DNA from 2 places in the Kocuria sp. WRN011 genome. Region 2 is predicted to be linked to the other one. Evidence: riboswitches for the same ligand, from Rfam matches in the RefSeq annotation. Region 2 holds a riboswitch; the other holds the start of a gene.

Region 1 (3,776 bases), on a different contig from region 2:
GGAAGTAACGAACAACTCGATCCTCATGCGCGCGGGGTGAAATTCCAACGCTCGGGGGAGTCGGTGCCTGCCTTTTCTTCGTAGCCTTAAAGATAAGGAGCAACCAGGCGATGACTAGGAGCGCTGGATGACTGACTCACGTGACGCCCCGCGGGAAAGAACTCGCAACCGAGCCCAGGACCTCGATGGCGATCAACCCATCACGACCTTCAGGGAGCGGCCTCAACCGAACTTTGCGCTGGATCCGTTCCACAGGGTGCTTCTTTTGGTCAGCATGATCTCGGCCGTGGCCCTGCCGGTGTACTTCTTCCTGCGGTATTCGGGTGCCCAGGGAGATTTCGCCCTCCATTACGACTTCACTGGTGACGTGACCCGCGAGGGGTCTTTCCAAGAGGCCGCCATTATCCTCGTGCTGCTGAGTCTGCTGACGATCGGTTGTGGAGTGCTGACGCGATACCCACGGGTCTTCAACTTCCCCGTGACCCTCACCCGGGACAACGTGCAGCGTCAGTACAAGAACGCCGTACAGATGTTGGTGTGGGTGGTTGCCGGTATGGCGGCGGTCCTGGCCATCATGGTGGGAGGCTGGCTCGGGATCCTCAGTGCGGACCTGATGTGGCTGCCGCTCGCGGCCATGGGGATCGTCCTGATCGTGTTCATCCGGCGGATGGTCAAGCTCCGCTGAAATCGTCGGGCCGGCTCAACCCAGCCGGCCCGACGACGCCGCTCAGCGCTTTTCCTTGCTCAGCCCACGTTTATTCGCGTGTCGCCAGGACTTCGGCGATCGCGTCAAGAGCTTCCTCATTCTGCAACGAGGAGCGGTCGCCCAAGGTCTGACCTTCGTAGAGCTGGGTCAAGAGGCGACGGGTGATCTTCCCCGAACGAGTCTTGGGGAGATCCGGCACGGCGATGACCTCGCGGGGTTTGGCGATCGGGCCGATCTCCTGCGCCACGTGCGCCCGGAGTTCTTCCCGAACCTCAGCCGCGGACAGCGACTGCGCGTCCGCTGTGAGCACCACGTAGGCCAGCACGGCGTGTCCGGTGACGGGATCCTTGATGGGGGTCGCGCCGGCCTCGACCACGTGAGGGTGGGTCACCAGGGCGGACTCGATCTCGATGGTCGACAACCGGTGCCCGGACACGTTGATCACATCGTCCACGCGGCCCAGGATGTACAGGTCGCCCTCGTCATCGGTGCGAGCGCCGTCTCCGGCGAGGAACCAGCCGCGCTCGCCGTAGGCCGCCCAGTACGAGGACAGGTAGCGCTGCGGGTCGCCCCAGACCGTACGGGCCATGGACGGGCCGATCTTGTCGACCACGGCGAAACCCTGCAGATTGGGGCCCACTTCCTCGCCGGAGTCGTCGAGCACGCGGACCGAGACGCCCGGGACGGCGCGCGTGGCGCAACCGGGCTTCAGGGAGGTGTGCGGAGCGGCGTCGTCGAACGTGCCGGGCGGTGCGAACTGCGGATCGTGCGGGCGCGGGGAGGCCACGCACGTGCCGGTCTCGGACTGCCACCACGTGTCTACGAACGGGACCTCGCCGCGGCCGACCTGCGCTCGCAACCAACGCCACGCCTCGGGATTGATGGATTCGCCCACCGAACCGAGCAAGCGGATGGACGAGAGGTTGTAGACCTGCGGCAAGCCCTTGGGGAAGGCGCCCATGAGTGAGCGGATCAGCGTGGGCGCGGTGTAGTAATTGGTCACGCCGTAGCGTTCGATGACCTCGAAATGACGCCCGTAATCCGGGGTGTTCGGTGTGCCCTCGTAGATCACTTCGGACACGCCGTTGGCCAACGGGCCATAGATCTCGTAGGTGTGCGCGGTGACCCACGCGAGGTCGGCGGTGCACCAGTGAACGGTCGAATCCACCTTGGCCGGGTCGTTCACAGCGGAGAGCTCGTCCGGCCGCAGCACGCCGTTGGCATCGGGCACGTCCGGGAGCAGATCGAACATCAGGGCGTGCGTATATGCGGTCTGCACCAGGTACCCGCCCATCGTGTGCACCAGGCCCTTGGGCTTACCCGTGGTGCCGGAGGTGTAGATGATGAACAGGGGCGTCTCCGCGTCGAAGGCCTCTGGCACGTGCACGTCCGATACATCCGCGGTCAGCTCGTGCCACCACACGTCGCGGCCACGCGTCCACGGCACGGTGTCCTCTTGCTTGGAACGCAGCCCGCGGGTGCCGCGCGGCAGATCCATGCGGCCAGGTCGCGAGGTGCGGCGCACCACGATCACGTGCTCGATGTTGTTCTCGCCGCTGCACGCCTGGTCCGCGTTGGTCTTCACGGGGACGACTGCGCCGCGCCGGTTCTGCCCGTCCGTGGTCACCAGGACCTTGGCACCGGTGTCTTCCACACGGAACTTGAGAGCCTCGGCGGAGAAGCCTCCGAACACGAGGGAGTGGATCGCGCCGATACGCGCGCACGCGAGCGTGATGATGACGGTTTCGGGAATCACGGGGAGGTAGATGACCACGCGGTCGCCCTTTTCCACACCGAGTTTCAGCAGGGCATTGGCAGCCTTGGACACCTCACGCTGCAGGTCCGCGTAGGTGTAGACCAGGCGATCCCCGGGTTCACCCTCGAAGTAGAGGGCCACGTGATTGCCGCGGCCGGCTTCCACGTGGCGGTCCACGCAGTTGTAGGAAACGTTGAGCTTGCCGCCCTCGAACCAGGCGATCTCCGGTACCGAGAGGATGTCGTTGCCAGCATCGTCCGTGCCGATCTTCTGCGGCTTGTCGAAGCGGTGGGTCGTGTGCCACGGCTCGGCCCAGTCCAGACGGGTCGCCTGCTTGGCCCAGAACTCCTCGCGCGCCTCATCCGAGATCAGCGCGGGATTGGGCGTGGGCGAGTAAGGGTCTGAGAAGGAAGTAATCTCGATCAACTCCATCGTCTCCTGGCATTAGCACCTTGCACCGCACGGGTACCGGTTGCTGCGACGTCAACGAGCCAGGTCTCTCGGCCGCTCCGGATGGGAACCGTTCCATTCAACGTCTCGGGAGGGGGCGGTCGCAAATTGAGTCCGCGAGCGGTGTCTGAACATTTTCGGCAGAGGTTCGCACGTCAGAGGCGGCAATGAACATTTTTGGTAGAGGACCGCACGTCAGGGGCGGCAATGAACATTCCTGGCAGAGGTTCGCACGTCAAAGGAGGCCATGAACATTTTCGGTAGGGGATCGCACTAAATACCGGGCTCCGCGCGCGAACCTCTACCCAGAATGTCGACGGCTCGTGGGGAATGCCGGCCGCGCTCTCGATTACAGGACCAGTGCGACTACGGAACCACCGCACCTACAGAACCCGCGGGCCCTACAGAACCCGCGGGGCCTCGATCAGCGGGCAGGTGTTCATGACCACTTTCACCCCGGCGGCCTTCGCCCGTTCGGCAGCGGCCTGATCGGTCACACCCAGCTGCATCCACACCGCTCCGGCACCAATGTCGATCGCCTGATCCACCACTTCACCCACGCGGCTGGAGTTCACGAAACAGTCGACCACGTCCACGTGCCCCGGGATGTCCTCGAGCGATCGATAGCCCGTCTCGCCATGTACGTCCTCGCCCGCCAGATTGACCGGGATGATCTGCTGCCCGAACTCGTCACGGATCCGGCGGGACACCGCAAACGCGGGTCGCGTGCGGTTGGTGGACAGCCCAACAATGGCCCACCGCCCCGGGGTCGCGAGTAGCTCGCGAATCTGGTCCGGATCGTTGACGTGGCGATCACTCATATGACCATCGTCTCACTGTGAATCAGCTCGGTCATTATGTTTC
Region 2 (3,776 bases):
ACTACGGCCTGGCCGGAGCCGTGTGGACCCAGGATGCGGGCCGCGCTCAGCGCGTGGCCGGCAAACTGCGCCACGGAACCGTGTGGATCAACGACTTCGGTCCGTACCTGCCCCAGGCGGAGTGGGGCGGCATGAAGCAGTCCGGTGTGGGCCGCGAACTGGGCTTCCACGGACTGGCCGAGTACCAGGAGACCAAACACATCTACCAGAACACCCGCCCCGCGGTGACCGGCTGGTTCGCCGAGCACTGAGCGGCCCGACTGGACCTCACCGAGCACCGAAGAACGACCGATGGGAGAAACTGTGACCACTACTGAAAACGTGGCTACCTACGATTACGTTGTTGTCGGAGCGGGCTCCGCCGGCGCCGTGATCGCGGCGCGCCTGAGCGAGAACCCGAACGTGAGCGTGGCCCTGCTCGAAGCCGGCGCCCACGATGAGAACGTGCCGGAAGTCCTGACGCTCGACCGCTGGATGGAACTGCTCGAATCCGGCTACGACTGGGATTACCAGATCGAACCGCAGGAGAACGGCAACTCGTACATGCGCCTGGCCCGCGCCAAGGTGCTGGGCGGTTGCTCGTCGCACAACTCGTGCATCGCCTTCTGGGCACCCGCCGAGGACATGGACGAATGGGAGTCCAAGTTCGGGGCCGAGGGCTGGAACGCGGAGACGGCCTTCCGGTTGTACAAGAAACTCGAGAACAATGAGGACCCCGGATCCCACCACGGCCACGACGGGCCCGTGCGGCTGCGCCAGGTCCCCGCCGTGGATCCCTGCGGCGTGGCGGTTCTCGACGCCGCCGAACAGGCCGGGATTCCGCGCGCTGACTTCAACACCGGCAAAACGGTGACCCAGGGCGCGAACTTCTTCCAGATCAACGCGCGCGAGGACGGAACCCGCTCCTCGTCCTCGGTGAGCTACCTGCACCCGATCCGGGACCGTGAAAACCTCACGATCCTGACCGGCACCCAGGCCAAACGAATCGTGGTCGACGAGAACCAGCGAGCCACCGGCGTGGAGGTCACGGACAACGCTTTCGGTCGTGCGCACGTGATCTCGGCCAACCGCGAGGTCGTCGTCTCCGCCGGTGCGATCGACACGCCCAAGCTGCTCATGCTCTCGGGAATCGGTCCGGCCGAGCACCTCACCGAGGTGGGCGTGGACGTGCTGGTGGACTCCCCGGGCGTGGGCTCGCACCTGCAGGATCACCCGGAGGCCGTGATCCAGTGGGAGGCCAAGCAGCCCATGGTCGAGGACTCCACCCAGTGGTGGGAGATCGGCCTGTTCGCCCAGGTGGACGACGGATTGGACCGCCCGGACCTGATGATGCACTACGGCAGCGTGAACTTCGACATGCACACCTACCGCCACGGGTACGCCACGGCGGACAACGCGTTCTGCCTGACCCCCAACGTGACCCACGCTCGTTCCCGCGGCACCGTGCGGCTGCGCACGCGTGACTACCGGGACAAGCCCCGCGTGGATCCCCGGTACTTCACCGACCCGGAGGGTTACGACCTACGGATCATGACCGCGGGTATCCGCAAGGCCCGTGAAATCGTCTCGCAGTCCGGGCTCTCGGAATGGGCCGGTCAGGAGCTGTTCCCGGGTCAGGATGTGCAGACGGACGAGGAGATCGCCGACTACATCAAGCGCACCCACAACACCGTGTACCACCCCGCGGGTTCGTGCCGCATGGGGCCGGTCGAGGATCAGGATTCTCCGCTGGATCCGCAGTTGCGGGTCAAGGGCGTGAGCGGCCTGCGCGTGGCTGATGCTTCGGTGATGCCGGAACTGGTCACCGTGAACCCCAACATCACGGTCTACATGATTGGTGAGCGCGCCGCTGAGCTGATTGCCCAGGAGCAGGAGTCGCCCTCGGACAAGTAGCGGCACCATGACATGAATGAAGCCCGGCACCAGTGCCGGGCTTCATTCGTGCGGTCCTGATCAGGCGCTGAGCGCCACCGGTTTCGGTTCCAGTTTGTAGAACGGAATGCCACCGGAGACGTTTGATGCTCCGGGAACGAGTAGCTGCTGGTACTTCTCGCACCATTGGGCGCGGCCGCGGTTGTGGGCGGCTGCGTGGGCCAGGGCGCGAACGTTGCTGCTCATGTATTCGTGGATGTCCCCATTGGACTCCATGAGACGCACCATGTGGTGGTCGGGGTCGATGTCGACGGTGACGTCAACCCATTGTTCTCGAGGGGACTCGGTCTTTGTGCGTAGTTGTTGAATGTTCTTCATCAGTATTGTGCTTTCGTACAGTGAGGTTCTTGCTGCGCCCGCGGTTGCGCCACAGCCGCTTCGTCATCCAAACCACCCCTGAACCAAGGGTTGGCGTGCGCCGGGTTGGAGCCCAGCAGGATCTCGGGTTTTACCCCGATTTCCAGAGCGCATCTCGTGAAGCTGGATTAGAGCGTAGCGGGTTGGGCGCATGACAAACCAGAGGGTGTCTCATAACGTCACCAAAAGTTAATCTACGAATGGATCGTGCACCACGGATCACGGCGCGGTTGTGGACAACCTGCGCGCACGAGATGCCACGGTGCGGGCTTGTGCATAGTGCTCCATGAGCTGGTCACACACGGCGTTCCACGTGCGAGTCTGCACGGTGGTGTAGGCGGTGCGGGAGAAGGCGGCGCGTTTGGCGTTGTCACCCGCGAGATCCAGCACGCGATCGCGGAGCATCTCGGTGTCACCGGGCTTGTAGAGCCAGCCGTTGCGGGACGAATCAACCAGGTCCACGGGCCCACCGCGGCCCACGGCCACGACGGGTACGGCGCTGGCCATGGCTTCCTGGATTGTCTGGCAGAACGTCTCGTGTTCACCGGGGTGCACGAACACGTCCAGGGAGGCCATGGCGGTGGCCAATTCGTCACCGTCCAGGAAACCCACGAAGTACGCATTGGGGAGCAGCATGCGGAGCTTCTCCTTCTCCGGCCCCGAGCCCACGATCACCGGTCGGGTATCGGGCAGCGAATCCAGGACCACGAGATCCTGCACCTGCTTTTCGGGAGCCAAGCGCCCCACGTAACCCACGAGCTTCCGGCCGCCGCCCACCCGTTCGCGCCATTCGTGATCGCGCCGAGCCGGGTTGAAGCGGCGGGTGTCCACGCCGCGTCGCCACATGCGCACGCGTTGCACACCGTGTTCATGCAGCGACGAGATGGACGCCGTGGACGGCGCCAAGGTCACAGTCGAACTGTTGTGCATGTTTCGCACGTGGCTCCACAGCACGTTCTCCAGGACCGGGGCACCGTAGCGGGCCGCGTATCCGGGAACGTCGGTCTGGTAAATGGAGACGCACGGTAAGCCCAGATTCTTGGCGGCCTGGATGGCCTGCCAGCCCAGGACGAAGGGGGAGGCCACGTGCACGACGTCTGGTTGGAAGCGGGTCAGGATGCGCTGCATGCGTGCCACCGTGCAGCTGGCGACCCGGACGTCGGGGTACCCGGCGAGGGGGATGGACGCGATGCGTTGAACTCTGATCCCGTCCATGGAGTCCACGGAGCCCAGGGCTCCGAGTTTTTCGTAGGTCGGTGCGATGACCATGGCTTCGTGACCCTGGGCCCGGAGGTACTCCAGGACTCGAACCACGGAATGCGTCACGCCGTTGATGTGGGGGAGGAACTGTTCGGCAACCACTGCGATTCTCACAATTAATACTGTGGCCGTCGCGGGTCACCGGTTCTTCACGCCAGGGTGACCTGTCGGTGAAGTCTGGGCCAACTCCGGTGGGGACGTGGAAAGATGGAGGTGATGAACTTCCC

What was found. Region 2 has a riboswitch for S-adenosylmethionine ahead of CKW39_RS04250 (hypothetical protein). Riboswitches for the same ligand answer to the same signal wherever they lie in the genome.
Region 1: linked by a shared signal. The riboswitch ahead of CKW39_RS00330 (AMP-binding protein) and the one ahead of CKW39_RS04250 (hypothetical protein) in region 2 are both predicted to bind S-adenosylmethionine.

What each region holds. Positions count from the first base shown of each region.
Region 1 is NZ_NSGI01000001.1:68,740-72,515, forward strand. Features, by position in the region: gene CKW39_RS00325 (hypothetical protein) at 128-685, shown strand; gene CKW39_RS00330 (AMP-binding protein) at 756-2,894, opposite strand; SAM riboswitch class I at 2,888-2,982, opposite strand; gene CKW39_RS00335 (CoA-binding protein) at 3,314-3,733, opposite strand.
Region 2 is NZ_NSGI01000002.1:330,754-334,529, reverse strand. Features, by position in the region: gene CKW39_RS04260 (aldehyde dehydrogenase family protein) at 1-251, shown strand, start outside; gene CKW39_RS04255 (GMC family oxidoreductase) at 292-1,893, shown strand; gene CKW39_RS04250 (hypothetical protein) at 1,954-2,250, opposite strand; SAM riboswitch class IV at 2,271-2,412, opposite strand; gene CKW39_RS04245 (glycosyltransferase family 1 protein) at 2,509-3,663, opposite strand; gene CKW39_RS04240 (DUF6350 family protein) at 3,766-3,776, shown strand, end outside.